DNA from 3 places in the Streptomyces sp. NPDC037410 genome. Region 3 is predicted to be linked to each of the others. Evidence: riboswitches for the same ligand, from Rfam matches in the RefSeq annotation. Region 3 holds a riboswitch; each other region holds the start of a gene.
What was found. Region 3 has a riboswitch for cobalamin ahead of ACZ7HT_RS22115 (ribonucleoside-diphosphate reductase subunit alpha). Riboswitches for the same ligand answer to the same signal wherever they lie in the genome.

Region 1 (10,308 bases), on a different contig from region 3:
CGTGCTCCTCGGGGAGCGTCTCGGCCGCGCCGTCGGTGCGCTCGCTGCGGCCCACCCCGCGCGGGTCGTACGTCACGACGGTCCGGTCGGCGAAGTGGGAGGCGAGCGTGGTGAAGCCGGTCGCGTCCATGGGCGAGCCGATCATCAGCAGGGGACGCTCGTCGGTCCCGGCGCCGGGGCGCACGTCGTAGCGCAGGGTCGCGCCGACGGTGTCCAGCGTCCGGGTGTCGGTCTCGGCCATGGTTCTCTCCTCCAAGGTGGAACGGTCATGGAGGTAGACAGCCCGCGACCCCGGAAGTCATCGCACCCGGGTGAGGTTTTTCGCGGCGGGTTCTCCGCTTCTGGCGACTACTCGCCACATTCGTGGACGGCCGGGTCCACGACGACGCGGTCCAACAGTCCGCGCAGAAGGGCTTGTTCAGCCTCGGTGAGGTCGCCGAAGAGCTCCTTCTCGGCCTCGCGGACGGCCTCGTCGATGCGCTCCAGGGCCTCGGTTCCGGCCGGGGTGATCTCGACGATGTGACGGCGCCGGTCGGCCGGGTCGCGGCGGCGCTCGGCGAGCCCGGACGCCTCCAACTCGTTCAGGATCGCGACCAGTTGGCTCGGGTCGAGCTCCATCGCGACGGCGAGCTCGCGCTGGCTCGTGGCCCCCGGGGCGAGCTGCATCAGCGTCATCGCGTTGCGCGGATGCAGCCCGGCGACGCCCAGGGCGGCGCGGATGCGCGCGCCGGTGAGCTCGCCGCGGAAGGAGAGGAGGAAGCCGAGGCGATCGGTCGGGAGAGCTGCCATGCCGTCCACGGTAACAAGAACATCTCGATTGTGGAGCTGGGTGAATCGTTGATACTCTTCAACGGTTGTCGTCCCCAGACTGTTGGAGTACCTCCATGTTCATCGCGTACGCCGCTGTCGCGGCCCTGCTCGCCCTCGCCTCACTCGGCTCTGCCTTCATGACCTTCACCAAGAACCCGCAGGTCATCGGCAACATGACCAAGGTGGGCGTGCCGGAGAGCGCACTGCCGTGGCTCGCGACCGCGAAGGCGGCGGGCGCGCTCGGCCTGCTCGCGGGCCTCTTCGTCCCGCTGCTCGGCGAGGCCGCGGCGGCTGGCCTGGCGCTCTACTTCGCGGGCGCGGTCATCTCCCACCTGCGGGCGAAGGACTACGAGCTGGCGCCGGCGGCGGTCCTGACGCTGATCGCGGCGGCGGCGCTGGTGCTGCGCATAGCCTCCGCCTGACGGCCAGACGATACGAGACGTATCGTCTTGTGGAACCTGCCGGCGTGCTGCGCACGGCGCCATGAGCCGCATCCGCGCCGCCCGCGAGCGGCTCGCCCGGCTCACCGACGCGCCCGTCCCGCCGCCGCCGGAGCCGCTGCGCTTCCGCGCGGACCTGGCGGGCGAGGCCGCGGCGTCGACGTGACCGGCCTCCGGGTCGACGGACGGCTCCACCTGGACGCGCTGCACCTGGAGCCGGGCGCGCGGCTCCTCGTGACCGGGCCCAACGGTGCCGGGAAGACCACCCTCCTCCGAGTCCTGGCGGGCGAGCTCGCCCCGGACGCGGGCACGGTGACCGCACCCGCCCGGGTCGGGCTGCTCCGCCAGGACACGGCCTCACCCCTCGACCCCCGTACGGTGGGCGAGGCCTTCGGAGAGGGCCGCGAGGACGAACTGCTCGCCCTCGGGCTCTTCGCCGCCCGGGATCTGGCGACCCCGGTCCGGCTGCTTTCTACCGGCCAGCGCCGGAAGCTGGAACTGGCCCGGTTGGTGACCTCGCCGGCCGACCTGCTCCTCCTCGACGAGCCGGCGAACCATCTGGCGCCGGGGCTTGTGGAGGACGTGTCCGCGGCGCTGGCGTCGTACCTTGGCACGCTGATCGTGGTCACCCACGACCGCCGCCTCCGCACCGCCTTCCAGGGCGCCCACCTGGACCTACCCGCACGTGCCGTTGTGGGCAATCGTTCCGCTGGGGCGATGGGGGTCCCCCCTGCTCGAGCGAAGCCGAGAGCTTGGGGGAGGGTGGGCACAACGGACGGCGCCCCTTGCCGGGCCTAGGCTTCCGCGCCTGGACGGTCACCACCGGTTCGGCGCACTCGTGGTGCGGGTCAGGGCCCGGAACGCGGAGGCGCCGCTAGAGGGCGCCGTCCCGTGTGCCCACCCGTCCCGCCCCAGCGGGACGATTGCCCACACGGGGGTGGGCACCGCCCCGCCCGGCGTTAGTCGTCGCCCTCCAAGTCGCCCTCCGTCTCCAGGAAGACCCGGCGGAGCGCCGCCAGCGTTTCCGGGTCCGGCTTTTCCCAGAGGCCGCGTGACTCCGCCTCCAGGAGGCGTTCCGCGATGCCGTGCAGGGCCCAGGGGTTGGCCTCCTTGAGGAAGGCCTGGTTCGTCTCGTCGAGGACGTACTCCTGGGTGAGCTTGTCGTACATCCAGTCGGCGACGACACCGGTCGTGGCGTCGTACCCGAAGAGGTAGTCGACGGTCGCCGCCAGTTCGAACGCGCCCTTGTACCCGTGGCGGCGCATCGCCTCGATCCAGCGCGGGTTGACCACACGGGCGCGGAAGACCCGGGAGGTCTCCTCGACCAGCGTGCGGGTGCGGACGGTCTCCGGGCGGGTGGAGTCGCCGATGTACGCCTCGGGCGCCGTGCCCGTGAGCGCGCGGACGGTCGCGACCATGCCGCCGTGGTACTGGAAGTAGTCGTCGGAGTCGGCGATGTCGTGCTCGCGCGTGTCCGTGTTCTTCGCGGCGACCGCGATCCGCTTGTACGCGGTCTCCATCTCCTCCCGGGCCGGGCGGCCTTCGAGGCCACGGCCGTAGGCGTAGCCGCCCCAGACCGTGTAGACCTCCGCGAGGTCGGCGTCCGTGCGCCAGTCGCGGCTGTCGATCAGCTGGAGGATGCCCGCGCCGTACGTGCCGGGCCGCGAGCCGAAGATGCGGGTGGTGGCGCGCCGCTCGTCGCCGTGCTCGGCGAGGTCGGCCTGCGCGTGCGCACGGACGTAGTTGTCCGAGGCGGACTCGTCCTCCAGGCCCGCCACCAGCCGTACCGCGTCGTCCAGGAGTCCGATGACGTGCGGGAACGCGTCCCGGAAGAAGCCCGAGATGCGCAGCGTCACGTCGACGCGCGGGCGGCCGAGTTCGGCGAGCGGGATCGGCTCCAGGCCGTTCACCCGGCGGGAGGCCTCGTCCCACAGCGGGCGGACGCCGAGCAGGGCGAGCGCCTCGGCGACGTCGTCGCCGGCGGTGCGCATCGCGCTCGTACCCCAGAGGGAGAGGCCGACGGAGGTCGGCCACGAGCCGTTGTCGTCGCGGTAGCGCGTCAGCAGCGAGTCGGCGAGCGCCTGGCCGGTCTCCCAGGCGAGCCGGGACGGCACGGCCTTCGGGTCGACGGAGTAGAAGTTGCGGCCGGTCGGCAGGACGTTGACGAGGCCCCGGAGCGGGGAGCCGGACGGGCCGGCCGGGACGAAGCCGCCGTTCAGGGCGTGCACGGCGTGGGCCAGCTCGTCGGTGGTGGCGGCGAGCCGCGGCACGACCTGGAGGGCGGCGAAGGACAGCACCTCGCGGACCTCGGGTCCGTACGCGGCGGCGACCGTGTCGATCGCGTCCACCGCCCAGTCGGCCGCCTCCATGGCCTCGACCAGCTCGCGGGCCTTCGCCTCCGCCTCGTCGGCGGTGGTGCGGGTCGCGGCCGACTCGTCGAGGCCGAGGGCCTCGCGCAGACCCGGGAGGGCCTGCGTGCCGCCCCAGATCTGGCGGGCGCGGAGGATGGAGAGGACCAGGTTGACGCGCGCCTCGCCGAAGGGCGCGCCGCCGAGGACGTGCAGGCCGTCGCGGATCTGGGCGTCCTTGACCTCGCACAGCCAGCCGTCGACGTGCAGCAGGAAGTCGTCGAAGCCGTCGTCCCCCGGGCGCTCCTCCAGGCCGAGGTCGTGGTCGAGCTTGGCGGCCTGGATCAGGGTCCAGATCTGGGCGCGGATGGCCGGGAGCTTCGCCGGGTCCATCGAGGAGATCTGCGCGTACTCGTCGAGGAGCTGCTCCAGGCGCGCGATGTCGCCGTACGAGTCGGCGCGGGCCATCGGCGGCACCAGGTGGTCGACGAGGGTCGCGTGGACGCGGCGCTTGGCCTGGGTGCCCTCGCCCGGGTCGTTGACGAGGAACGGGTAGATCAGCGGGATGTCGCCGAGGGCCGCGTCGGGGCCGCAGGCGGCGGACAGGCCGGCGTTCTTGCCGGGCAGCCACTCCAGGTTGCCGTGCTTGCCGAGGTGGACCATGGCGTCGGCGCCGAAGCCGCCGTCCTCCGCGCGGGCGGCGATCCAGCGGTAGGCGGCCAGGTAGTGGTGGGACGGCGGGAGATCGGGGTCGTGGTAGATCGCGATCGGGTTCTCGCCGAAGCCGCGCGGCGGCTGGATGAGGACGAGGAGGTTCCCGCGGCGCAGGGCGGCGAGGACGATGTCGCCCTCCGGGTTGCGGGAGCGGTCGAGGAACATCTCGCCCGGCGCCGGGCCCCAGTGCTCCTCGACCTGCTCACGGAGCTCGGCGGGCAGGGTGGCGTACCAGCGCTTGTAGTCGGCGGCCGGGATGCGGACCGGGTTCCTCGCGAGCTGCTCCTCGGTCAGCCAGTCCTGGTCGTGGCCGCCGGCCTCGATGAGGGCGTAGATCAGCTCGTCGCCGTCGCCGGAGACCAGGCCGGGGAGCTCGGCCTCGGGCCCGAAGTCGTACCCCTCGGCGATCAGGCGGCGCAGCAGCGCGACGGCGGAGGCGGGGGTGTCGAGGCCGACGGCGTTGCCGATGCGGGAGTGCTTCGTCGGGTACGCGGAGAGGACGAGCGCCAGCTTCTTCTCGGCGTTCGGGATGTGGCGGAGCCGGGCGTGCCGGACGGCGATCCCGGCGACGCGGGCCGCGCGCTCGGCGTCGGCGACGTACGCGGGCAGGCCGTCCTCGTCGATCTCCTTGAAGGAGAAGGGGACGGTGATGAGCCGGCCGTCGAACTCGGGCACGGCGACCTGGCTGGCGGCGTCCAGCGGGGAGAGGCCCTCGTCGTTCTCCTCCCACGCGGACCGCGAGCCGGTCAGGCAGAGGGCCTGGAGGATCGGCACGTCGAGCGCGGCGAGCGCGCCCGCGTCCCAGGCCTCCTCGTCGCCTCCGGCCTGCGCCTCGGCCGGCTTCGTACCGCCGGCGGCGAGGACGGTCGTGACGATCGCGTCGGCCTCGCGCAGGACGGAGATCAGCTCGGCCTCGGGGGCCCGCAGGGACGCCACGTACAGCGGGAGGGCCCGGGCCCCGGCGTCCTCGACGGCGCCGCAGAGGGCGTCGACGAAGGCGGTGTTCCCGCTCATGTGGTGGGCGCGGTAGTAGAGCACGGCGATGGTCGGGCCGGACTCGTTTCGGACGGTCCGCTCCAGGGGGCCCCAGGTGGGGGCGGCGGCCGGGGCCTCGAAGCCGTGGCCGGTGAGCAGGACGGTGTCGGAGAGGAAGCGGGCCAGCTGCTCCAGGTTGCCCGGGCCGCCGTGCGCCAGATAGGCGTGCGCCTCGGTGGCGACGCCGACGGGGACGGTGGAGGCCTCCATGAGCTGGGCGTCGGGGGCCTGTTCGCCGCTGAGCACGACGACCGGCTTCCCGGCGGCGCGGATCGCGTCGAGGCCCTCCTGCCAGGAGCGGACGCCGCCGAGGAGCCGGACGACGACCAGGTCGGCGCCGTCGAGCAGGCCGGGGAGGTCGGCGAGGGGCAGGCGGGAGGGGTTGGCGAAGCGGTACTCCACCGGACCGCCGGCCGCGTTGGCCGCGCGGGCGCTGAGCAGGTCGGTGTCGGAGTGCGACAGCAGCAGGAGCATGGCGAGCTCAGGCCCTTCCTCGGGGTTGTCCGCGCCCCGGGTGGTCGTATGGACGGCGGGAGTTCCTGACTCACCCTTCCCTCGCGGGTACGGGCTCACAGTGGCGGGACCGCGCCGGATTCTCACCGGGCTTCCTCCCCGGGGTCCTGGGACCCCATGCCGGTCTGCATCCTAGAACGTGCCGCCGACGTGCCCCAGGGATCGAGGGGGTCGGTCCGATCACACCGGACCGGAGACCGGAGGTCAGCCGGACCACACCGCACCGGAGACCGGAGGTCGGCCGGATCACACCGGCCGGAGGGTGCCGGAGAGTCGGCCGGATCACACCCGGTGGTCGGGCGGTTCCCCGTGGGTATGCTCGCCGCCATGCCGCCCACCCCGCCCCCGACGCCCGAACCGGGCGAAGCTCGCGTACGGGACCGTGGCGACGCCTGCCCCGGGGCGCTGCGCCTGCACCCCGCCGACGACGGTCGCCTGGCCCGACTGCGCCTGCCCGCCGGACGCTTGACGGTCCATCAGGCCGAGGTCCTGGCCCGGGCCGCCGAGACCCTCGGCGACGGGCGGATCAGCATCACCTCGCGCGGCAACGCGGAGCTGCGCGGCCTCGGCGAGGGCTGCGGGGCGGAACTGGCCGGCCTTCTGGCCGGGGCGGGCCTCCTGCCCTCGCCGACCCACGAGCGCGTCCGCAACATCGTGGCCTCGCCCGGCGCGGGACTCGACGGACTCGGGTACGCGGACGTGCAGTTGTGGGCGCGCGCACTGGACACGGCGCTGTGCGCGGAGCCCCGGGCCGCGTCCCTTTCGGGACGGTTCCTGTTCCTCCTCGACGACGGACGCGGGGACGTCGCCGGGCTCGGCGGCGATGTGAGCTTGATCGCAGGACCGGAGGGATCGGTGCTGCTGCGGCTCGGCCCGGAGGTCTTCCGGCTCGCCGCCGCCGACGCCGTCCGGGCCGCCCTCACCACGGCCCTCGCGTTCCTGGACGCCGCCGAGGCCGCCGGGAACGGGGCCTGGCGGCCCCGCGAACTGCCCGACACGCACGTACCCGAGTGGGCCGGGGCCCTCGCGCGGGCCGGGATCACGGCGGAGCCCGTACCCGCACCGCCGCTCCCCGCGTCCCCGCCGCCCGCACCCGGCCCGCTCGGCGCGCACGCCCTGCACGTCCTCGCCCCGCTCGGCCGCCTGACGGCCGCCCAGCTGCGGGCCCTGGCCGACGGGGCCGACGAGCTGCGGTGCACGCCCTGGCGTGGCGTGGTCGTCGTCGGGGCGGGCGCCGACCGGCTGCCAGGACTGGAGACGTACGGCCTGGTCACCCGGCCCGACCTGCCCTCGGTCGGGGTCAGCGCCTGCACCGGGCGGCCCGGCTGCGCCAAGTCCCTCGCGGACGTACGGACGGACGCCGGCCTCGTCCGGCGCGGAGGCCTGCCCGTCCACTACTCCGGGTGCGAGCGCCGCTGCGGCCATCCGCACGGCACCTGGGTCGACGTCCTCGCCACCGGCGACGACACCTATCTGGTGGACGGCGTCCCCACCCCCCGTACCTCCCTGCCCGAAGCAGTGACCACGGCCCGCACGACGAGATGAGCGAGAGCACCAGGATGTTCGACTACGAGAAGGACGGGACGGAGATCTACCGCCGGTCCTTTGCCACGATCCGCGCCGAGGCGGACCTCGCGGGCCTGCCCGCCGACGTCGCCCAGGTGGCGGTGCGGATGATCCACGCCTGCGGCATGACCGACCTCGTGCAGGACATCGCGTACTCCCCCGGCGTCGTCGCGAGCGCCCGCGCCGCCCTCCAGGCCGGCGCGCCCATCCTCTGCGACGCGCAGATGGTGGCCAGCGGGGTCACCCGCAAGCGGCTGCCCGCCGACAACGAGGTGCTGTGCGCCCTCTCCGACCCGGCCGTCCCGGGTCTCGCCGCCGAGCTCGGCACCACCCGCTCGGCCGCCGCGCTCGAACTGTGGCGGGACCGCCTCGAAGGCTCCGTCGTCGCCATCGGCAACGCGCCGACCGCCCTCTTCCACCTCCTGGAGATGATCGCGAAGGGCGCCGGGAAGCCCGCCGCCGTCCTCGGCATCCCGGTCGGTTTCATCGGCGCCGCCGAGTCCAAGGACGCGCTGGCCGAGAACACCCTCGGCCTCGACTACCTGGTCGTACGGGGCCGGCGCGGCGGCAGCGCGATGACGGCCGCCGCGCTCAACGCCCTCGCCCACGAAGCGGAGATCCAGGAGGTCCAGGCATGACCACCGTGACGCCCGGAAAGCTCTACGGCGTGGGCCTCGGCCCCGGCGACCCGAACCTGATGACGGTCGCCGCCGTGAAGGCGATCGCGTCCGCCGACGTGATCGCGTACCACTCGGCCCGCCACGGCCGCTCGATAGCCCGCTCCATCGCCGCCGAGCACCTCCGCGAGGACCACATCGAGGAGCGGCTGATGTACCCGCTCACGGTGGAGACCACGGACCACCCTGGCGGCTACCGGGGCGCCCTGGACGACTTCTACGAGGAGGCCTCGGCCCGCCTCGCCGCCCACCTGGACGCCGGCCGCACGGTCGCCGTCCTCGCCGAGGGCGACCCGCTGTTCTACGGCTCGTACCAGCACATGCACAAGCGTCTCGCCGACCGCTACGACACGACCGTCATCCCCGGCGTCACCTCGGTGAGCGCCGCCGCCGCCCGGCTCGGCGAGCCGCTGTGCGAGGCGGAGGAGGTCCTCACGATCATCCCCGGCACCCTGCCGGAGGACGAGCTGACGGCCCGCCTCGCGGGCGCCGACTCGGCGGTCGTGATGAAGCTGGGCCGCACGTTCCCCACGGTGAAGCGGGCCCTGGAGCGGGCGGGCCGGCTCGACGACGCGCGGTACGTGGAGCGCGCGTTCATGACGGGCGAGCGCACGGAGAGGCTGACGGACGTCGACCCCGACTCCGTCCCGTACTTCTCGGTGGCGGTCCTCCCCTCCCGTATCGACCAGGAGCCTCCCGTACGGGAGACGGGCGAGGTCACCGTCGTCGGCACCGGCCCCGCCGGGGCACCCTGGCTCACCCCCGAGTCGCGCGGCGCGCTCGTCAACGCCGACGTCCTCGTCGGCTACACCACCTACCTCGACCGGGTGCCGGTCCTGCGCCCCGGCCAGATCCGGCACGGCTCCGACAACAAGGTCGAGTCCGAGCGCGCCGAGTTCGCCCTCGACCTGGCCCGGCGCGGCCGGAAGGTCGCGGTCGTCTCCGGCGGCGACCCGGGCGTCTTCGCCATGGCGACGGCGGTCCTGGAGGTGGCCTGCGAACCGGAGTACGCGGACGTGCCCGTACGGGTCCTCCCGGGGGTCACCGCGGCCAACGCGGCGGCAGCCGCGGCGGGCGCCCCGCTGGGCCACGACTACGCCACGATCTCCCTCTCCGACCGCCTCAAGCCCTGGGACGTCATCGAGGCCCGCCTCCGCGCGGCCGCCTCGGCCGACCTGGTCATCGCCCTCTACAACCCGGGCTCCAAGTCCCGCACCCACCAGGTCGCCGCGGCCCGCGACCTCCTCCTCGAACTCCGCGCCCCCGAGACCCCGGTGGTCGTCGCCCGCGACGTCGGCGGCCCGGAGCAGTCGGTCCGCGTCCTCACCCTCAAGACCCTGGACCCCTCGGAGGTCGACATGCGGACCCTCCTCCTGATCGGCTCCTCGCAGACCCGCGCGGTCGAACGCGGGGACGGCCGCACGATCACGTGGACGCCGCGACGGTACGGCTGACAGCCAGGGGCGGGAGATCCGAGGTGGGGGCGGGCACAACCCTTCCCCCACCTCGGGAGTCACACAGGAGTTCCCCCGTTTCACCTGCTTCCCATAGGTCCGGAAAGGGCCCTCCCCCTGTGATGACTCGTACCCGGCTGAACGCCCTGGCCGTCACGGCCGCGCTCGCCGCCTCCGGTGGTCTGCTGACCGCCACTCCGGCCGCCGCGGCCGTCACCTGCACGGCCCCGGTGTGGAAGGCGGAGTTCTTCGCCAACTCCACGTTCAGCGGCACCCCCAAGCTGACCTCCTGCGACAGCGCCATCGCCGAGAACTACGGCACCGGCGACCCGGCGGGCGGGCGGCTGCCGCGGGACGACTTCTCCGTGCGCTGGTCGGTGGTCCGGGACTTCGGCTCCGGCGGTCCCTTCACCTTCACCGCCGCCGCCCAGGACGGCATCCGCGTCAACCTCGACGGCGTCCGCACGATCGACCTGTGGAGGAACGTCTCCACCACCCAGACGAAGACGGTCAACCTCACCGTTCCGGCCGGCCGACACACCCTCACCGTGTACTACGCGGCCTGGACCGGCGCCGCCAACGTCAAGTTCACCTACGCGCCCGTCACTTCGGCGACCGCCGACAAGGTCCGCCCGCTCGCGCCGACCGGCGCCACCGTCGCGTACGACAAGACCCTCGGCCAGGCCACCCTGCGCTGGGCGGCGAACAAGGAGATGGACCTCGCCGGCTACCGCGTCTACCGGCGCCTCGG
Region 2 (10,308 bases), on a different contig from region 3:
TGCAGGAAGAGCGGCGCGATCAGCCCCGTACCGCACATGTACGCGTCGAGGTTGCGGCCCGGACGGCCGGTAGCGAGCGCGTGGTAGCCCGGGTCGATGTAGTCGGGGCCGACCTTGTGCGGGGAGACGGCCAGACCACGGCCGGCGAACGCGGCCATCAGGCCGGTCGCGACCGTGGTCTTGCCCGCGCCGGACGACGGCGCGGCGATGACGAGACGTGCTACCACTCGATGCCCCGCTGGCCCTTCTGACCGGCGTCCATCGGGTGCTTGACCTTGGACATGTCGGTGACGAGATCGGCGAAGTCGACGAGCTCCTGCGGCGCGTTGCGGCCGGTGATGACGACGTGCTGCTGTCCGGGACGGTCGCGGAGCACCTCGACGACCTCCTTGACGTCGATCCAGCCCCAGTGCAGGAGGTAGGCGAACTCGTCGAGGACGTAGAACTTGTACGTCTCCGCGGCGAGGTCCCGCTTGACCTGCTCCCAGCCCTGCCGGGCCTTCTCCTCGTGCGAGATCTCGCCCTCGGCGACCTCGCGCTGGATCCAGGACCAGCCCTCGCCCATCTTGTTCCAGGTGACCGTGCCGCCCTTGCCGGTCTCGCCGAGCGCCTTGAGGGCGTTCTCCTCGCCGACCTTCCACTTGGCGGACTTGACGAACTGGAACACCCCGATCGGCCAGCCCTGGTTCCAGGCGCGCAGCGCCATGCCGAACGCGGCGGTCGACTTCCCCTTGCCGACGCCGGTGTGCACCATCACCAGCGCCCGGTTGCGGCGCTGACGGGTGGTGAGACCGTCGTCGGGCACGACGGTCGGCTGTCCCTGCGGCATTAAGCGGCCCTCCTCGTTGAATGTCCTGCTGCCTGTACGTCTCTGACGAGGCCGGCGATCGAGTCGGCGCGCAGCTCGTCCAAGGTCACGGCGGTGCCGCCGAGTTCGCGCGCCAGGTTCCCCGCGAGCCCGAGCCGCACCGGCCCGGTCTCGCAGTCCACGACCACGCTCGCGGTGCCGTCGGCGGCGTGCAGCCGCGCGGCCCGGGCGGCGAGCGCCACCGGATCTCCGGCGGCCCGCCCGCCGGTCGCCCGCCCGTCGGTCACGACGACGAGCAGCGGGCGGCGCGAGGGGTCGCGGAGCCGTTCGACGCGCAGCACGTCATGGGCCTTGAGCAGCCCGGCGGACAGCGGCGTACGGCCTCCGGTCGGCAGCTTCTCCAGGCGGGCGGCGGCCGCGTCCACGGAGGAGGTCGGCGGCAGCGCGACCTCGGCGTCCCGGCCCCGGAAGGTGACCAGGCCGACCTTGTCGCGCCGCTGGTACGCGTCGAGCAGCAGCGAGAGCACGGCGCCCTTCACGGCGCTCATCCGCTGCCGCGCCGCCATGGAGCCGGAGGCGTCCACGGCGAACAGCACCAGGTTCCCCTCCCGGCCCTCGCGGGTCGCCTGCCGCAGGTCGTCCCTGCGGATCACGAGACCGGGCCCGGACCGGCCGCGCGCCCGCTGGTGCGGGGCGGCGGCCTGGACGGTCGCGGCCAGGTGCAGCTTGGTCAGCGCGCCCCGGGGCCGGGTCGATCCGGTGGTACGGCCGTGCTCGGTGCGGGCCCGGGAGCGGCGCCCGGCGGCGCCCTCGCCGAGACCGGGCACGCTCAGCACCTTCGTACGGAAGGGCTCACCGGCCCGGACAGCGGCACGCTCACCGGCACCGGAGCCCTGCGGGGCCCCGTGCGGTGCGGGGGCGTTCTCCGGGGCCTCGTGCGGGGCGGGCACGTCCTCCGGGGCCTCGGCGGACTCGGGCGCGGGACCGTCGGGCCCCTCGCCCTGCGGCGGAATGCCCCCGCCACCACCGGGACCTCCGTCCCCCGGCCCGTCCGGCTCCGGATCGTCGTCCGGCTCGTCCCCCTTGAACTGCTCCAGGGTCTCGTCGAGCTTGTCCTCGTCGAGGCCGGGCGCGTCGAACGGCGAGCGCCGGCGCCGGTGGGGGAGGGCCAGGAGCGCGGCCTGCCGCACGTCCTCCGAGGTGACCTCGGTCCGCCCGGCCCAGGCGGCGAGCGCGGTCGCGGTCCGGGCCATCACGATGTCGGCGCGCATGCCGTCCACCTCGAACGCGGCGCAGGTCGCGGCGATCTGGAGCAGCACCGCGTCCCCGAGGGTCACCTGGGGCAGCAACTCCCGGGCGGCGACGATCCGTTCGCGCAGGGCGAGCTCCTCGCCGGCCCAGCGGGCGGCGAACGCGGCCGGGTCGTCCTCGAACGCGAGCCGCCGCCGGACGACCTCGACCCGCTGCTCCGGGTCCCGCGAGGCGGCCACCTCGACGGTGAGCCCGAACCGGTCGAGCAGCTGGGGGCGTAGCTCGCCCTCCTCGGGGTTCATGGTCCCGACGAGGAGGAAACGGGCGGCGTGCCGCACGGAGACGCCTTCGCGCTCGACGTGGGAGGCGCCCATGGCGGCGGCGTCGAGCAGATGGTCGATCAGGTGATCGCTCAGCAGGTTGACCTCGTCGACGTAGAGGATCCCCCGGTGGGCGGCGGCGAGCAGCCCCGGCTCGAAGGCCTTCACTCCGTCGGCGAGCGCCTTCTCGATGTCGAGCGCGCCGACGAGCCGGTCCTCGGAGGCTCCGACGGGCAGCTCGACCATCCGGGCGGGACGGGAGGTGCCGGGCGCGTCGCCGTGCGGCCCGTCCGGGCAGCCCGGGTCGGGGGAGGCGGGGTCACAGCTGAACCGGCAGCCCGCGACCACCGGGACCTCCGGCAGCAGCTCGGCGAGCGCGCGGACGGCAGTGGACTTCGCGGTGCCCTTCTCGCCCCGCACGAGCACCCCGCCCACAGCCGGGCTGACGGCGTTGAGCAGCAGCGCGAGCCGCAGATCGTCCATGCCGACGACGGCGGTGAACGGATAGCGGGTACTCATCGGGTGATCGCTCCTTCGCTTCGGGTGTCTGCGGGTCCTGGGGTCCTCACGGCGCACCCGGCGGCACGAACGGCAGCCCCTCCGGAGCGCCCCGCTCGATCAGCCGCAGCAGCGCGTCCGTGTCCGCGTGTTCCTCGATCAGGTCACCGAGCCGGTCGAGCTGCTCCTCGCGCAGCGCGCCGAACGACGTGTCAGGCGCCGGTACGAACCGGCGTCCCGCCGCCGCCGCGACCTCCCGCAGGAACGCGCGGCGGAAGCCGTCGCTCTCCAGCGAGCCGTGCCAGTGGGTGCCCCACACGGAGCCGACCCGGCAGCCGTCCAGGAACGGCTCCCCGCCGTCCACGGACGCCACACCGTGGTGGATCTCGTACCCCTCGACCCGTTCGCCGAGCGCCTCGCCGACGGGCCGGGCGAGGGTCTTCTCGACCCCGAACCGGATGCGTACGGGCAGCAGCCCGAGCCCGTCGACGACGCCGGCCTTCGACTCGACCTCGTCCTCGATGCGCTCGCCCAGGACCTGGAAGCCGCCGCAGATGCCGAGCACCGGCCGGCCCTCGGCGGCGCGCCGGACGAGGGCGTCCGCGAGTCCCCGCTCGCGCAGCCAGGCGAGGGCCTTGACCGTGCCGCGCGTGCCCGGCACGACCACGAGGTCCGCGTCGGCCAGCTCCTCCGGTCGGTCCACGAACCGCACGATCACGCCCGGCTCCGCCGCCAGCGCGTCCACGTCGGTGAAGTTCGACATCAGCGGGACGGCGCAGACCGCGACCCGCAGCACGTCCGCGCCGACCGGCGGCGCGACGACCGACTCGCGGACCGTGCCCCGCAGGGAGACCCTCCCCCAAGTTCTCGGCTTCGCTCGAACAGGGGGGACCCCCATGCCGTCCTCCTCGTCGATGCCGAGCCCGTGCGCGTACGGCAGGACGCCGAAGGTCCGGCGGCCGGTGAGGCCGTGCAGCATGTCGAGGCCCGGTTCCAGAAGGGTCACGTCGCCGCGGAACTTGTTGACCAGGTAGCCCGCCACGAGCGACTGGTCCTCGGGCGAGAGCAGCGCCGTGGTCCCGAAGAACTGGGCGAAGACCCCACCCCGGTCGATGTCCCCTACGACGACCACGGGCAGCTTCGCGGCCCGCGCGATGCCCATGTTCACGATGTCCGTGCGCCGCAGGTTGATCTCGGCCGGGCTGCCCGCCCCCTCGCAGATCACGGCGTCATACGTGCCCCGCAGCTCCTCCAGGCACGCCAGGACCGGCTCGAAGAGTTCCTTCTGCCGTCCTCCGTGGTAGCCGCGGGCGCTCAGCTCGCCGACCGGCTTGCCCATGAGGACGACCTGGCTGGAGCGGTCGCTGCCGGGCTTGAGCAGCACCGGGTTCATGAGCGCGGTCGGCTCCACCCGCGCGGCCTGCGCCTGCATGGCCTGCGCCCGGCCGATCTCGGCGCCCTCCCTCGTGACGAAGGAGTTCAGGGACATGTTCTGTCCCTTGAACGGCGCGACCTTGACGCCCTGCCGGACCAGCCACCGGCAGATGCCGGCCGTGACGACGCTCTTGCCCGCGTCGGACGTGGTCCCGGCGACGAGCAGCCCCCCACCCCTCATGCGTTCCTCCGCTTCAGCGCGCTCGCGATCATGCGGCCGCCCACGCAGACGGCCAGGGTCAGTCCGGTGACCCGGCGGGACAGCCGGACCGCGCGGTCGATGTCGGCGACCTCGACGGGCCGCCCCTCCCCGTTGAGGACGGGCCGGTGCTCGACCCGCCCGGCGTACGAGAGGGTCCCGCCGAGCCGTACGCCGAGGGCGCCCGCGAAGGAGGCCTCGACGGGCCCCGCGTTGGGGCTCGGGTGCTTTCCGGCGTCCGCCCGCCAGGCCCGTACGGCTCCGCGCGGGTCGCCGCCGGCGGCGGTCGCGAGCAGGGCGGTCAGCCGGGCCCCGGGCCAGCCGGCCACGTCGTCGAGGCGGGCCGAGGCCCAGCCGTACCGCCGGTAGCGGGGGGACTTGTGGCCGACCATCGCGTCGAGGGTGTTCACCGCGCGGAAGCCGACCAGGCCCGGCACGCCCGCGACCGCTCCCCAGAAGAGGGCGCCCACGACCGCGTCGGAGGTGTTCTCGGCGACGGACTCGACGACCGCGCGGGCCATCGCCGGACCGTCGAGGGACTGCGGGTCGCGCCCGCACAGGTGCGGCAGCCGTTCCCTGGCCGTCTCCAGGTCGCCCGCGGCGAGGGCGCCGCCGATCGCCTGGGCCTCGCGCCCCAGGGTCGTACCGCCGACGACGGCCCACACGGCGGCGGCGGTCAGGGCGACGGATCCGGCGCGGCTGCCGCGTACCGTACGGGCGGCGAGGGCGCCGGCCGTGACGGTGGCACCGGCGCAGACGGCGGTGTGCAGGGCGCCCCAGCCGCGGTGGTCGTGCCACAGGGTCCGCTCGACCCGGCCGGCGGCCCGGCCGAAGGCGGCGACGGGGTGTCCGCGGCGGGGGTCGCCGACGAGGCGGTCGACGGCGAGCCCGAGGGCCGCGCCGTACGCGAACACACCGGTGGCTCGGGAAGGTCTCGGCCTGCGGCCGGGCATGGCGCACTGTCCTCACTCAGGGTCCGCGCCCTGGGTCGACGAAACCGGCGGCGAGAGTTCCTGACTTCCGGACCCTTCGGATCCGGTCACAGTGGCGGGACCGCGCCGGATTCGCACCGGACTTCCTCTCCTGCCGCCGTATGGCCCCGGCAGTCCACCACGGCCCGAGAACACCCGTCAACTCACCCTTGACCTGCACCGTGTCACTGTGCGAAGCGCCACAAACACGACGGCCGGGCGGCCCGCACACGAGGTGCGGACCGCCCGGCCGGAGGCGCGGGGGAGACCGTCAGGCGACGATCAGGTAGATGCCGTACGCCACGGCCGCCAGGCACAGGGCGAAGCAGGCGTAGGCGCCGGTGCGGGCCAGGGCGGCGGAGCCTCCCTGGGCGGCGGAGCCTCCCTGGGCGGCGGCCTGCTCCTGCTTGGAGAGGCCGATGACGCCGAGGGTGAAGAGGCCCACGAGGGCGACGGTCGCCACGAGGCTGACTCCGAAGACGGAGCCGAGGGCTACCCAGTCGATCTTCATGCTTGGTTCCAGTTCCTTAGACCGCGGCGGCGGGGGCCGGGGGAGCGGCCGGGTCCGTGGGGACCGGCGCGGGGATGGTGGTCTTCAGGTCCTCGTCCGCGACGGCGGCGACGGTACCGGCCGGCGGCGGGGTGACGGCCGCGATCGCGGTGGTCACGACGCCCTCCGGCTCGGCGTCGGCCTCGTTGACGTTGGTGTGGTCGACCGGCTGGCGGCGGGAGACCAGCCAGATGCCGGCGCAGGAGGCGGCGAGGAAGGCGGCGACGACGTAGACGCCCCAGTCGCCCTGACGGGCGACGTACTCGGCGCCCGCGCCGACCAGGCCGGCGGCCGGAAGGGTCAGGCCCCACGCGACGAACATGCGGGTGGCGGTCGACCAGCGGACGACACCGCCCTTGCGGCCGAGACCCGCGCCCATCACGGCGCCGGAGACGGAGTGCGTGGTGGAGAGGGAGAAGCCCAGGTGGGAGGAGGCCAGGATGACCGTGGCCGCGCTGGTCTGGGCGGCGAAGCCCTGCTGCGGCTGGAGGTCGGTGAGGCCCTTGCCCATGGTGCGGATGATGCGCCAGCCGCCGAGGGCGGTGCCGAGCGCGATCGCCGTACCGGCGGAGACGATGACCCAGACGGGCGGGTTGGAGCCGGGGGCGAGGGTGCCGCCGGCGACCAGGGCGAGGGTGATGATGCCCATCGTCTTCTGGGCGTCGTTGGTGCCGTGGGCGAGGGAGACGAGACCGGCGGAGGCGATCTGGCCGACGCGGTAGCCCTTGGCCGTGTCCTTCTCGGAGGTCTTGGCGCCGATCTTGTACGTCAGCTTCGTGGCGAGCGTCGCGGCGATGCCGGCGACGATCGGCGCGGCGACGGCCGGGATGAGGACCTTGCTGACGACGACCTCGCCGTTGACGCCGCTGACGCCGATCGAGGCGACGGTCGCGCCGATGAGGCCGCCCATCAGGGCGTGGGAGGAGCTGGAGGGCAGTCCGACCAGCCAGGTCACCAGATTCCAGAGGATCGCGCCGACGAGCGCGGCGAGGATCACCTCGGGCTGGATGCCGTCCTCGTTGACCAGTCCTTTGGAGATCGTCTTGGCGACCTCCACGGACAGGAACGCGCCGACGAGGTTCAGCACGGCGGACATGACCACCGCCGTCTTCGGCTTGAGTGCACCGGTCGAGATGGTCGTGGCCATCGCGTTCGCGGTGTCGTGGAAACCGTTCGTGAAATCGAACACGAGAGCTGTCACGACCACAATGGCGAGCAGCAGCGTGATGTGTTCCATTTACCCAGGCAATCGTTCGACGTCAGTGTTTCGTTGAACGTAGGCAACCTGAGTGAACGGAAGATGAACTGGGTCGGGCGACGTGGTGTCCCTAACCGGTGTCAAGAGGTTCCGCTTCTCGCTCCGGGGCGCCCGGTGTCCACGATGCGGTCACCCCGGAACCACGGACATCCCAGTTCTCCCGGGGCACATGCGACCTGTCCCGCTTCCTCCCCCGACATCCCGTTCCGCTCCCTGGACACGACCATCCGCACGGGGGACCCCGCGAAGGAGACCCACGTCACTCCCCGGGGCGACCCCTCCGCTTCCGCCCGGCCGGGTCCGTCCGGTGGCAGCCCCACCCCGCCCTGCCGACACTGGGAGCGTGCGCCCGGCTACAGCGACGGCAGCGGCCGTCACCACACTGATCGGTGTCGGCGCGGCCGTGATCGCGGCCGGCCGGTACGCCAGCGACGTCGCCCTCAAGGCGCCGTCCGGACGACCACTGCCCGGAGACCCGGGACTCACCGTGCACGCCACGGGACCCGAACGGATCACCCTCACCCGCAGCCTCGCCTCCCTGCGCCCCGGCACGTACGGGATGGAGGCACCCGGCCTGCACGCCGTCCTGGGCCCCGTCCTCGACCGCGTCCCGCACTCCGCCGACACCGTCGTCCGCCGCCTCGAACGCGTCGAACTCGGCGTCGTCGCGTCCGGCGCCCGCGTCCGGCTCACCCCCCAGCTCCACCGGGGCACCCCGATCAGCGCCCTCGGGATCGCCCACGAGGACGTCGAGATCCCCGGCGAGCTCGGCCCCCTGCCCGCCTGGCTCGTGGCCGCCCCCCGCACCACCTGGGTGATCGCCCTGCACGGCCTCGGCACCACCCGCGAGCACCCGCTGAACCTCGTCCCCTTCTACAACCGCCGCAAGATCCCCGTCCTCGTCCCCGCCTACCGCGGCGACGAAGGAGCGCCGCCCTCCCCGGACGGCCTCGCCCACCTCGGCGACTCCGAGTGGCGGGACGTCGACGCCGCCATCCGCTACGCCGTCCGCCGCGGCGCCCGGCAGGTCGTCCTGCACGGCTGGGGGACCGGCGCCTCCATGGCCCTGCGCGCCGCCGCGGAATCGGGCGTCCGCGACCGGATCGGCGGCCTCGTCCTCGACTCCCCGGTCCTCGACTGGGAGGCCACCCTCCGCAACCTCGCGGCGGCCCACCACGTCCCCGGACCCCTGCTCCCGCTCGCCGTCCGCGCCGCCCAGGGCAGGACCGGCCCGCACGGCGACCTCCTGCGGACCGTCTCGGAGCCGGGCGCCCTGCGCGTCCCCGCCCTCCTCTTCCACGGCCCCGACGACACCATCGCCCCCTGGGAACCCTCCGTCGAACTCGCCGCCCGGCTGCCCGGCACCGTCAGCCTGCGGACCGTGCGGCAGGCCCCGCACGCCGCCATGTGGAACGCCGACCCGGTCCCCTACGAGGAGGCCCTCCGCCGCTTCCTCACCCCGCTGCTCTGACGGCACTTCTGATTCCGATTGGGCTTTCGGGCCGTCAGCGGGAAGACTGCCCCCGTGACGTCTCGAAAGCCCGATGAACCATTGGCGCGCAACTCCAGACTCCGACTCGTCCGCCCGCGGGCGCTGGCCACCGCCCGACGGGCCGTGACGACCCGGCGCACCCGGCCGGCGCCGCGGCCGCCCGAGGGCACTCCGCCCCGCGCGGAGCTCGCCCGCCAGGCCCGGCACGTCCTCGCCGACGCCGTACGGATCGCCCGCTGGGCCGCCGTCGAGCACGGCGCCGAGGCGCCACCGCGCACCGGCCCCGGCGCCCGACCCGCCCAGGAACGGGCCGCGGCCGCACTGGACCTGACACCCGGCCAGATCCGGGCCGGCTGGGACCGCGCCCGGCTCGCCGGACTCGTCGAACTGCACGGCGACACCGCCCGCCCCGGCTGGCGGCTGCGCGCCTGGGACCGCGACGACTCCGCCGTCCTGCGCGGCTGGGTCGCCCTCTTCGACGCCTGGTCCCTGGTGCACCCGGCCCCCGAGGGGGTCGCCCCGAGCGCCGTCGCCGAGGTCGTCGAGGCCGTCCCGCAGGTGCTCTCGCTGCTCCAGCTCTCCCAGGGCCCGGTCCTCGTCCCGGCCCTCCTCGACCTCCTCGGCCAGCGCGTCGAGGAGCTCCGCGAGGAGCGCTGCGAGCTCCCCGAGACCGAACAGGCCCCCGAGACGGCGGACGCCCCCGCCCTCGATGGTCTGCCCGCCCTCCTCGACTGGGCCCTGGAGGGCCTGGCCGCCGTCGGCGCGCTCACCCTCGACCCCGGCACCGAGGAGCGCCACGCCACCCTGACCCCGCTCGGCAACTGGGCGGTCTGGGTCAAGCTGGAGCAGATCTGCGTCGCCGCGCAGAGCCCCGCGGGCAACATCGAGCAGTCCGCCGAGGACATGCTCCGCGGCTGCGCCCGGCTCACCCCGGGTCCCGCCCGCGACGAGTACCGCGCCTGGCTCGCCGCCCGCACGCTCTCCAGCGCCGTCGCCGAACTCCTCGCCGTCGCCCGCGGCGAGGACGCCCTGCTGCGCGGGCTCGCCTTCGAGGCGCTCCGCGTCGTCGGCGCACCCGCCGAGGCCGAGGTGCGGGCCACCGTCGCCGAGCCCTCGCTCCGCCCGTACGCGCTGCTCTGGCTGGCGGAGTACGAGGGGGCCGACCCCGACGACGCCCAGGAGGTGCTGACCCGCGAGGAGTCGACCTGGCTCTGGGTCGACACCGCGGCGGCCGTCGCCGACCACGGCGAGAGCGAGCTGCTCGTCCGGCACCTCGACTCCGCCGTGCAGGGCACCGTCCCGGCGCTGCTCGACGAGGTCCGCGCCGTCGGCCACCCCCGCACGGTCCAGGTCCTGGTCGCCCTGGCCGCCGCCCACCCGGACCCGGCCCTGGCGAAGGCGGTCCGCCGAGCAGCCTTCCAGGTCCACACGGGCGGAGCCTGACCCCGACCGGACCCGGCCCAGCGGCACCGGCCCGCCCGCGCGGGGCCTGCGCGGCGTCCCCGGCCCGGCCCCGGCCCGCCCGCC
Region 3 (10,308 bases):
CCAGGCGCTCCAGGAGCTGGTCGTCGAGGGCCGTCTGGAGCGCATCCAGGGCAAGGGCACGTTCGTGGCCAAGCCCAAGGTCTCGCAGGCCCTGCAGCTCACCTCCTACACGGAGGACATGCGGGCCCAGGGTCTTGAGCCCACCTCACAGCTCCTCGACATCGGGTACGTCACGGCCGACGACACCCTCGCCGGGCTGCTCGACATCTCGGCCGGCGGCCGGGTGCTCCGCATCGAGCGCCTGCGCCTGGCGAGCGGCGAGCCGATGGCCATCGAGACCACCCACCTGTCGGCGAAGCGCTTCCCCGCGCTGCGCCGCTCGCTCGTGAAGTACACCTCGCTGTACACGGCGCTCGCCGAGGTCTACGACGTGCACCTCGCCGAGGCCGAGGAGACCATCGAGACCTCCCTCGCCACCCCGCGCGAGGCCGGGCTGCTCGGCACGGACGTCGGCCTGCCGATGCTGATGCTCTCCCGCCACTCGCTGGACGCCCAGGGCGAGCCGGTGGAGTGGGTACGGTCCGTCTACCGAGGCGACCGGTACAAGTTCGTGGCGCGCCTGAAGCGCCCCAACGGCTGAGCCCCTTCCCGTACGACATGAACGGCCGCACCCCGGCGGGGGGTGCGGCCGTTGCGCGTTTCCCTGCGGCCGTTCGCGTTTTCCATGCGGCCCTTCCTCGTTTCCACCAGAGGGATGGCACTGAACCGTCCGGGGAACAGATCCGTGATACGGACGGGGGTTCCGAGAACGACGACGGTCCCCTAGATTTCCTCGGCATCATCAGATCATCGGCAAAGTGGACGGGATCTCCATGTCACAAGCGACACAAGGGAAACAATCGGTCGTCACCCCGCTCAGAGTGGTGATCGCCCTCTGTCTGTTCGCCCCGTTCGTGGCCATGCTCTGGGTGAGCTCCTACGCGAAGGTAGAACCGCTCTTCGCGGGCATCCCCTTCTTCTACTGGTACCAGATGCTCTGGGTGCTGATCTCCACGGTGCTCACCATGGTCGCGTACAAGCTGTGGCAGCTGGACCAGCGCGCCCGCAAGGGAGGTGACGCGCGATGAAGGACGGCGTGAACGGCGTGGCGCTCGGCGTCTTCGTCTTCTTCTTCCTGGCCGTCACGGTCATGGGCTTCCTGGCCGCGCGCTGGCGCAAGGCCGAGAACGAGAACAGCCTCGACGAATGGGGCCTGGGCGGCCGGTCGTTCGGCACCTGGATCACCTGGTTCCTGCTCGGCGGCGACCTCTACACGGCGTACACCTTCGTCGCCGTCCCCGCGGCCATCTACGCGGCGGGCGCGTCCGGCTTCTTCGCCGTCCCGTACACGATCCTGGTGTACCCGCTGATCTTCACCTTCCTGCCGCGCCTCTGGTCGGTCTCGCACAAGCACGGATACGTCACCACCTCCGACTTCGTGCGCGGCCGCTTCGGCTCCAAGGGCCTGTCGCTCGCGGTCGCGATCACCGGCATCCTCGCCACCATGCCGTACATCGCGCTCCAGCTCGTCGGCATCCAGGCCGTCCTGGACGTGATGGGTGTCGGCGGCGGCGAGAACACCAACTGGTTCGTCAAGGACCTGCCGCTGCTCATCGCCTTCGGTGTCCTCGCGGCCTACACGTACTCCTCCGGCCTGCGCGCCCCGGCGCTCATCGCCTTCGTCAAGGACACCCTGATCTACATCGTCATCGCGGTGGCGATCATCTACATCCCGATCAAGCTGGGCGGCTTCGACGAGATCTTCGGCAGGGCGGCCGAGGCGTACAAGACGATCAACCCGGCCACCGGCAAGCCGAAGGGCGCGCTCGTGCCCGGCGAGGCGGGCCAGTGGACGTACGCGACGCTGGCGCTCGGCTCGGCGCTCGCGCTCTTCATGTACCCGCACTCCATCACGGCGACGCTGTCGTCCCGGAGTCGTGAGGTCATCCGCCGCAACACCACCATCCTGCCGCTGTACTCGCTGATGCTGGGCCTGCTCGCGCTGCTCGGCTTCATGGCCATCGCCGCCGGCGTGAAGGTGACCAACGGCCAGCTCGCCATCCCGCAGCTGTTCGAGAACATGTTCCCGGACTGGTTCGCGGGCGTCGCGTTCGCCGCGATCGGCATCGGCGCGCTCGTCCCCGCCGCGATCATGTCGATCGCCGCGGCCAACCTCTTCACGAGGAACATCTACAAGGACTTCATCAAGAAGGACGCCACCCCGGCCCAGGAGACCAAGGTCTCCAAGCTGGTGTCCCTCCTGGTGAAGGTCGGCGCGCTCATCTTCGTCCTCACCATGGACAAGACGGTCGCCATCAACTTCCAGCTGCTCGGCGGCATCTGGATCCTCCAGACCTTCCCGGCGCTCGTCGGCGGTCTGTTCACCCGCTGGTTCCACCGCTGGGCGCTGCTCGCCGGCTGGGCCGTCGGCATGGTCTACGGCACGGCCGCCGCGTACGGCGTGGCCAGCCCGACGCAGAAGCACTTCGGCGGTTCGGCCGCCGAGATCCCCGGCATCGGCGAGATCGGCTACATCGGCCTCACCGCCTTCGTCCTCAACGTCCTCGTCACGGTCGCCCTGACCTTCGTCCTCAAGGCCGTCAAGGCCCCCGAGGGCGTCGACGAGACCTCCCCCGAGGACTACACGGCGGACGCGGGCGACGCGGGTGCCCGCGACCCGCAGAAGGTCGGCGCCGGAGCGCACTGACCCACGGACGCGTGCACGAGGGGGCCCGGAAATCCCGGGCCCCCTTCGCGTGGGCGCTCGTGGTGCCGACACAACATGTGGGGGGTGCCACGAGCGGCGCCCCCCACATGTATGCTCGTCCTCGCTGTCGACGCAGGGGAATCCGGCGCGAATCCGGAACTGTCCCGCAACGGTGTACTTCGTGTGGTTTCGCACTTCGTACGGAGTGAGTCCGAGGACCTGCCGACAGCGCGCCCGGTCCTTCCGTTCCGGGTGCCACAGACGTCCGGGCCTCGCGGAGTGGGCCGGTGGACGCGGCGCGCCCGCGCGTACGGGTGCCCGCCTGCCCGCCTCCCCCGCCCGCGGCCCCGCCGAGCGAGAGAGAGCCTCCACGTGACCATCGCGCCCGCCGATCCGGCCGCAGCGATCGAGACCGACGGACCCGGGACCGTACTCCTGCGGACCCTGACCGATCTCACCGCCGACCTCCCGGACACCGACCCCGGCAAGGTCGCCGCCGCCGCCCTCCGCGGCCGCAGCGCCACGTCGGACGAGGCGGAGCTGCGCGAGCTTGCCACCGAGGCGGCCGCCGGCCTGATCGCCGACGACCCGGCGTACTCCCGGCTCGCGGCCAGGCTCCTCACCATCACCATCGCCGACGAGGCGGCCGGCCAGGGCGCCGTGTCCTTCTCGGCCTCCGTCGCCGTCGGCCACCGCGAGGGCCTCATCGCCGACCGCACCGCCGAGTTCGTCGCCCTGCACGCCGAGCGCCTCGACGCGACGATCGACCCGGCCGGCGACGACCGCTTCGGCTACTTCGGTCTGCGCACCCTCTACTCGCGCTACCTGCTCCGCCACCCGATCACCCGCAAGGTGGTCGAGACGCCGCAGCACTTCATGCTGCGCGTCGCCGCCGGCCTCGCCGAGGACGACAGCGTCCGCGCCCTGGACGAAGTGAGCGCGCTGTACGGCCTGATGAGCCGCCTGGACTACCTGCCGTCCTCCCCCACGCTCTTCAACTCCGGCACCCGCCACCCGCAGATGTCGTCCTGCTACCTGCTCGACTCCCCGCAGGACGAGCTGGACTCCATCTACGACCGCTACCACCAGGTCGCGCGCCTCTCGAAGCACGCGGGCGGCATCGGCCTGTCGTACTCCCGGATCCGCGCCCGCGGTTCGCTGATCCGCGGCACCAACGGCCACTCCAACGGCATCGTCCCGTTCCTGAAGACGCTCGACGCCTCCGTCGCCGCCGTGAACCAGGGCGGCCGCCGCAAGGGCGCCGCCGCGGTCTACCTGGAGACCTGGCACGCGGACATCGAGGAGTTCCTGGAGCTCCGCGACAACACGGGCGAGGACCAGCGCCGTACGCACAACCTGAACCTGGCGCACTGGATCCCGGACGAGTTCATGCGCCGGGTCAACGCCGACGCCGACTGGTCGCTGTTCTCGCCGTCGGACGTGCCCGAGCTCGTCGACCTGTACGGCGAGGAGTTCGACGCCGCCTACCTCAAGGCCGAGGCGGCGGGCCTGGCCCGCAAGACGATGCCGGCCCGCGACCTGTACGGCCGGATGATGCGGACCCTGGCCCAGACCGGCAACGGCTGGATGACCTTCAAGGACGCCTCCAACCGGACCGCGAACCAGACCGCCCTGCCCGGTCGCGTGGTGCACTCCTCGAACCTGTGCACCGAGATCATCGAGGTCACCAACGACGACGAGACCGCGGTGTGCAACCTCGGCTCGGTCAACCTGGGTGCCTTCGTGGTCGGTTCGGACCTCGACTGGGACCGGCTCGACGCGACCGTCCGCACGGCCGTCACCTTCCTCGACCGGGTCGTCGACATCAACTTCTACCCGACCGAGCAGGCCGGCCGCTCCAACTCCAAGTGGCGTCCGGTGGGCCTGGGCGCGATGGGCCTCCAGGACGTCTTCTTCCAGCTGAAGCTGCCGTTCGACTCCCCCGAGGCGCGCGCGCTGTCCACCCGTATCGCCGAGCGGATCATGCTCGCCGCGTACGAGGCCTCCGCCGACCTCGCCGAGCGCAGCGGCCCGTTGCCGGCCTGGGCCGAGACCCGCACCGCCCAGGGCGTCCTGCACCCGGACCACTTCGGCGTCGAGCTGAACTGGCCGGAGCGCTGGGCCGCGCTGCGCGAGCGGATCGCCGCGGTCGGCATGCGCAACAGCCTCCTCCTCGCCATCGCGCCGACCGCGACGATCGCCTCGATCGCGGGCGTCTACGAGTGCATCGAGCCGCAGGTCTCCAACCTGTTCAAGCGCGAGACGCTGTCCGGAGAGTTCCTCCAGGTCAACTCGTACCTCGTCGACGAGCTGAAGAAGCTCGGCGTGTGGGACGCGCAGACCCGCGAGGCGCTGCGCGACTCCAACGGCTCGGTGGCCGGCTTCACCTGGGTCCCGGACGAGGTGCGCGAGCTGTACCGCACGGCCTGGGAGATCCCGCAGCGCGGCCTCATCGACATGGCGGCGGCGCGGACCCCGTTCCTCGACCAGAGCCAGTCCCTGAACCTGTTCATGGAGACGCCGACGATCGGCAAGCTGTCGTCGATGTACGCGTACGCCTGGAAGCAGGGCCTGAAGACGACGTACTACCTGCGCTCCCGCCCGGCGACCCGGATCGCCCGCGCCGCCCAGGCCGCCGCCCCGATCCCCGTCCAGCAGGCGGCCCCCGACGCGGACGCGATCGCCTGCTCCCTTGAGAACCCCGAGTCCTGCGAGGCCTGCCAGTGATGACCGAGAAGAAGAACCTCCTGGACCCGGGCTTCGAGCTCACGCTCCGCCCCATGCGCTACCCGGACTTCTACGAGCGCTACCGGGACGCCATCAAGAACACCTGGACGGTCGAGGAGGTCGACCTCCACTCGGACGTCGCCGACCTCGCCAAGCTCACCCCCGGTGAGCAGCACATGATCGGCCGTCTGGTCGCGTTCTTCGCGACGGGCGACTCGATCGTGGCGAACAACCTGGTCCTGACGCTGTACAAGCACATCAACTCCCCGGAGGCGCGCCTGTACCTGTCGCGCCAGCTCTTCGAGGAGGCCGTCCACGTCCAGTTCTACCTGACGCTCCTGGACACCTACCTGCCCGACCCGGACGACCGCGCCGCCGCGTTCGCCGCCGTCGAGAACATCCCCTCCATCCGCGAGAAGGTGCAGTTCTGCTTCAAGTGGATGGACTCGGTCGAGAAGATCGAGAAGCTGGAGACGGCCGCCGACCGCCGCCGCTTCCTGCTGAACCTGATCTGCTTCGCCGCGTGCATCGAGGGCCTGTTCTTCTACGGCGCCTTCGCCTACGTCTACTGGTTCCGCTCCCGCGGCCTCCTCCACGGCCTGGCGACGGGCACCAACTGGGTGTTCCGGGACGAGACGATGCACATGAACTTCGCCTTCGAGGTCGTGGACACCGTCCGCAAGGAGGAGCCGGAGCTCTTCGACGAGGCGCTGCAGCAGCAGGTCACGGACATGCTGAAGGAAGCCGTCGAGGCGGAGCTGCAGTTCGGCCAGGACCTGTGCGGCGACGGCCTGCCGGGCATGAACACGGAGTCGATGCGCGAGTACCTCCAGTGCGTCGCCGACCAGCGCCTCCAGCGCCTCGGCTTCGCCCCGGTGTTCGGCTCGGAGAACCCCTTCTCCTTCATGGAGCTCCAGGGCGTCCAGGAGCTCACGAACTTCTTCGAGCGCCGCCCGTCCGCCTACCAGGTGGCGGTCGAGGGCTCGGTGGACCTCGACGAGGACTTCTAGCCGGTACGAGAAAGGGCCCCGCTCCTGGTGAGGAGCGGGGCCCTTTCTCGTGAGCGCAGGCGATCAGTCGTTCGGGACCGTCTCGTAGCGCGGGGTGCCCTCGGCCATCTGGCGGAGGGCGTCCTTGCGGTCGCGCTTGGAGAGCTTGTCGATGTACAGGAAGCCGTACAGGTGGTCCGTCTCGTGCTGGAGGCAGCGGGCGAAGTAGCCGGTGCCGCGCACCTTGATCGGGTTGCCCTGGGCGTCCTGGCCGTGGACCTCCGCGTAGTCGGGGCGGGCCAGTTCGGCGTAGGCGGTCGGCACGGACAGGCAGCCCTCGTTGGACTCGTCCAGGACGCGCAGCTCGGCCGGGAGCTCCTGGAGGACGGGGTTGATCACGACACCGGTGTGCCGGACGCCCTCGTCGTCGGGGCAGTCGTAGACGAAGACCTTGAGGTCCACACCGATCTGGTTCGCGGCCAGGCCCACGCCCTCGGCGGCCTTCTGGCTGGCGAACATGTCGTCGATGAGCTGCGCCAGCTCGTCGTCGAACTCGGTGACGTCCTTGACCTCGCGGTGGAGGACGGGGTTGCCGACGACCGTGATCGGGCGCACCGTGCCGCGCTCGCGGTAGGCGAGCTCCCGCGCCTCGCAGTCCTCCGTGTCCACGACGAAGCCGTCGTTGATCGTCTGCTCGTCCGTCTCCTGCTGCGCCATGTCCGGCCGCGCCCTTCTGAAAACCCGATTCCGTCGAGGGACAGCCTACGGGCCCGGGGCCCTGGCCTCAGCAGACCTCTTCCAGATCACGCCATTCCCGGCTGTCCGGGCTGTCCGCCACCCAGCCGTCGAGGAGCCCGCGCACCAGGCCGGCCGGGGCCGCGATGCCGCACTCGCGCTCGGGGACCCACAGCTCGCCGGGCGAGCGGTGGCCGAGCGGTCCGGGATGCCCGGGCTCGCTGTGGTCGTGCGGGTCGGAGTGCTCGCCCTCGCCCTCGGCGCTCGGCATCGTCGACTCGGAGCAGGCGCGGCAGAGCAGCCGCACGGAGGACGACCAGTCCTCGGCGGCGAAACCGGCCTCGGCGGCGAGCTGCTCCAGGGCGTCCCGGTCGGCCTCGGTGGCGGCCTCCAGAAGGACGACCCAGGTGGGGACGGGTGAGGGCGCCCACAGCTCGATCTCGTCGAAGACGGGGTAGGAGGGGCCGGCGGTGGTGGTCCGCTCGCCGTTCGGCACGCCGTCGTGGAGGACGACCTCGCCCCAGCGGCGGCCGGAGGACGGCAGCGGGATGGAGAGGACCTCGATCCGGGCCGGGTCGAGCCGGCGGCCCCACACGACCTCCGCCTCGCCCTCGGGCGAGAGGCGGACGGCGGCGCTGCCCAGCTCCATGCCGGCGGGCTCGCCGGTGCCGGCGGCGGCTCCGGGGACCTTGAGACCGTAGGCCTGCCAGGCCCGGCGGGCCAGCGGCCAGTCCTGGAGGGCGGTGGCGGCGATGCCGACGTTCCACCAGTCGGGGGCGCCGGTCTCCTTGTCGAGGAGCGCGACGGCGCGCAGCCCGGCGGCGCGGGCCTGCTCCCAGTCGTGCCGGAACTTGTGCAGCAGCGCCAGGTTGAACCAGGACTCGGAGAGCCAGGGCTCCAGATCCGCCGCGCGCGTCAGGAGTGCGCCCGCGTCCTCGTACCGGCCGTCGCCGATCAGCGTGAACGCGCGGTCCGTGGCCTGCCGCCATGAGGCGGAGGGCCGATGCCGTACCTTCCCGAAGATCTTCACGATTCCCGCCTGCCGGTCGCTTCACCCTCTTGTTCGCATCCAACCATGCCCGGTCGGACGCGCGCTCATTACCCATGGGTTACCCAGGGACCGCCGAGGTCACCCCAGGGTCTCCGCCGCGTGCCAGGACCCTGGCCAGGCATTCGACGACATCCGGGTGATAGTCGCGGGCGGTGCCGAGCCTGAGCCGTTCCAGGGCCCCGAGGGCGGCGCCCGCCCCCTCGCCCGCTCCGGCGCCGGCGAGGTCGTCGTAGGCGTTCACGGCCCGCACGATCCGGGCGGCCTGCGGCTGCTCGCGGTACGGGTCGGCCTGCCGCTCCACGACGACGGCGACGGCCTCGGGGACCCCGGTCCTGCGGACGACCTCGCCGCCCAGGAGGGCGATCCGGCGCTGTTCCTCGGCCGGGAGGAGGGCGGTGGCGCCGCCCTCGACGGGGTCGACGAGGGAGAGCTGGCCGATGTCGTGCATGAGCGCCGCGTGCTCCAGGACGGTCAGTTCGGTCCCGGAGAGGCCGAGCTCGCGCCCGACGGCCGCGCTGAGGGCGGCGACCCGGTGGGCGTGGCCCGGCGGGGTGCAGCCGGCGATCTCGGTGGCGCGGGCGAGGGAGGCGATGGTCTGCCGGTTGACGGTCCGCACGGCCGCGTACCGCCGTAAGGAGAGCTGGGTGAGCAGGAGGGGGACGGCGAGGACGGGCAGGGCCCAGAGTCCGGCGGCGGCGACGCCGAGTGCCATGACGGTGCCGGTGGCGCAGACGGCGGAGCCGATGCCGAGGAAGGCGCGGAGTTCGTCGCGCAGGAGGGGGCCGTACGGGAATCCGGTGCGGGCGCGCAGGAGGAGGGCGGCGAGCACGGCGTCGCAGAGGGCGGTCAGGACGAGCAGGAGGACCAGGAAGAGGGCGTACGCGGGGCCCTCGCCGAGGTGCCTGGTGAGGGCGCCGGAGTTGTAGAGGGGCTGGAAGCAGAGGGCGGCGAAGCCGACGGTGAGGACGCGGCGGGCGAAGTGGTCGAGGCCGGGGCCCTGGCCGCGGGCGATGTGCGGGACGATCCCGGCGAGGCCCGCGGCGACGACGACGGCGACGGTCTGGAGGACGCCGTGGGTGGTGGCGTGGCCGGCGCTGCTGCCGAGCAGGGCGTAGGCGAGGGCTCCGGCGGCGCCGAGCGGGGCGGGCTCGCTCCCCCGTGGCGCTTCGCGCACGGGCGGTGCCCCCGTGCCGGGTGCGGCGCCCCAGCGGGCGAGCTCGCCGAGGGCGATGAGGGTGCCGAAGGCGAGGGCGTTGCCGGGTTCGTCGAGGCCGTACCAGAGGGTGGCGCCGAAGCCGGTGAGCCCGAGGAGGAGCGCGCCGCCGCGCACGGCGCCGACGGTGGGCGCCCCGGGTCTCACGCGGGCTCCTTGGCGGCCGGCGCGGGGAGGGGTTCGCGCGCCGGCGGGACCTGCTCCTGCTCGCGGGCGGTCTCGTCGGCTTCCCGCTGGGGGGTGCTCTGATCGGCTTCCCGCTGGGGGGTGCTCTCGTCGGCGGTGACGGCGGGCTGCCAGCCGTGCCGGTCGAGGGCCTGGGCGAGGGCGGTGACCATCCGGGGGTCGAACTGGGTGCCGGCGCAGCGTTCCAGTTCGGCGAGGGCGGTGGGCACGGGGCGGGCCCGGCTGTAGGAGCGGGTGGAGGTCATGGCGTCGAAGGCGTCGGCGACGGCGACGACCCGGGCGAACTCGGGGATCTGCTCGCCGTGGAGGCCGTACGGGTAGCCGCTGCCGTCCATGCGTTCGTGGTGGTGGAGGATCGCGGCCCGCGCCTCGCCGAGGAAGCCGATGCCGCGGACCATCTCGTGGCCGTACTCGGGGTGGAGTTCGATGACCCGGCGTTCCTCGGGGGTGAGGGGCCCGTCCTTGGTGAGCACCCGGGTGGGGACGCCGAGCTTGCCGACGTCGTGGAGGATGCCGGCGAAGCGGACGACGTCGAGGCGGTCGTCGGCCATGCCGAGCTCACGGGCGATCAGGACGGAGGCGTGGCCGACGCGTTCGCTGTGGCCGCGGGTGTAGGTGTCCTTGATGTCGACGGCCTGGACGAGGGCGCGGATGGTGGCCTGGTGGGCGGCGCGCTCGCGGTGGTACTGGGCGAAGACCCAGCAGGAGATGTACATGGGCA

Region 1: another riboswitch for cobalamin. It lies ahead of cobN (cobaltochelatase subunit CobN); the one in region 3 lies ahead of ACZ7HT_RS22115 (ribonucleoside-diphosphate reductase subunit alpha).
Region 2: another riboswitch for cobalamin. It lies ahead of ACZ7HT_RS35150 (cobalamin biosynthesis protein); the one in region 3 lies ahead of ACZ7HT_RS22115 (ribonucleoside-diphosphate reductase subunit alpha).

Annotation. Positions count from the first base shown of each region.
Region 1 covers NZ_JBVJWR010000004.1:222,700-233,007, reverse strand. The annotation lists gene ACZ7HT_RS08645 (alpha/beta fold hydrolase) at 1-241, opposite strand, end outside; gene ACZ7HT_RS08640 (MarR family winged helix-turn-helix transcriptional regulator) at 349-789, opposite strand; gene ACZ7HT_RS08635 (DoxX family protein) at 885-1,232, shown strand; gene ACZ7HT_RS08630 (hypothetical protein) at 1,294-1,416, shown strand; gene ACZ7HT_RS08625 (ATP-binding cassette domain-containing protein) at 1,413-2,048, shown strand; gene cobN (cobaltochelatase subunit CobN) at 2,210-5,821, opposite strand; cobalamin riboswitch at 5,862-6,000, opposite strand; gene ACZ7HT_RS08615 (cobalamin biosynthesis protein CobG) at 6,176-7,405, shown strand; gene ACZ7HT_RS08610 (precorrin-8X methylmutase) at 7,420-8,064, shown strand; gene cobJ (precorrin-3B C(17)-methyltransferase) at 8,061-9,557, shown strand; gene ACZ7HT_RS08600 (fibronectin type III domain-containing protein) at 9,680-10,308, shown strand, end outside.
Region 2 covers NZ_JBVJWR010000033.1:56,076-66,383, reverse strand. The annotation lists partial or broken gene ACZ7HT_RS35170 (cobyrinate a,c-diamide synthase) at 1-227, opposite strand, end outside; gene cobO (cob(I)yrinic acid a,c-diamide adenosyltransferase) at 221-829, opposite strand; gene ACZ7HT_RS35160 (putative cobaltochelatase) at 829-2,898, opposite strand; gene ACZ7HT_RS35155 (cobyric acid synthase) at 2,945-4,492, opposite strand; gene ACZ7HT_RS35150 (cobalamin biosynthesis protein) at 4,489-5,463, opposite strand; cobalamin riboswitch at 5,499-5,637, opposite strand; gene ACZ7HT_RS35145 (hypothetical protein) at 5,753-5,992, opposite strand; gene ACZ7HT_RS35140 (inorganic phosphate transporter) at 6,009-7,268, opposite strand; gene ACZ7HT_RS35135 (alpha/beta hydrolase) at 7,633-8,760, shown strand; gene ACZ7HT_RS35130 (hypothetical protein) at 8,815-10,224, shown strand.
Region 3 covers NZ_JBVJWR010000013.1:29,990-40,297, reverse strand. The annotation lists gene ACZ7HT_RS22130 (GntR family transcriptional regulator) at 1-580, shown strand, start outside; gene ACZ7HT_RS22125 (DUF3311 domain-containing protein) at 813-1,067, shown strand; gene mctP (monocarboxylate uptake permease MctP) at 1,064-2,686, shown strand; cobalamin riboswitch at 2,798-2,927, shown strand; gene ACZ7HT_RS22115 (ribonucleoside-diphosphate reductase subunit alpha) at 3,059-5,413, shown strand; gene ACZ7HT_RS22110 (ribonucleotide-diphosphate reductase subunit beta) at 5,413-6,423, shown strand; gene def (peptide deformylase) at 6,487-7,119, opposite strand; gene ACZ7HT_RS22100 (tetratricopeptide repeat protein) at 7,187-8,167, opposite strand; gene ACZ7HT_RS22095 (HD domain-containing protein) at 8,247-9,548, opposite strand; gene ACZ7HT_RS22090 (HD-GYP domain-containing protein) at 9,545-10,308, opposite strand, start outside.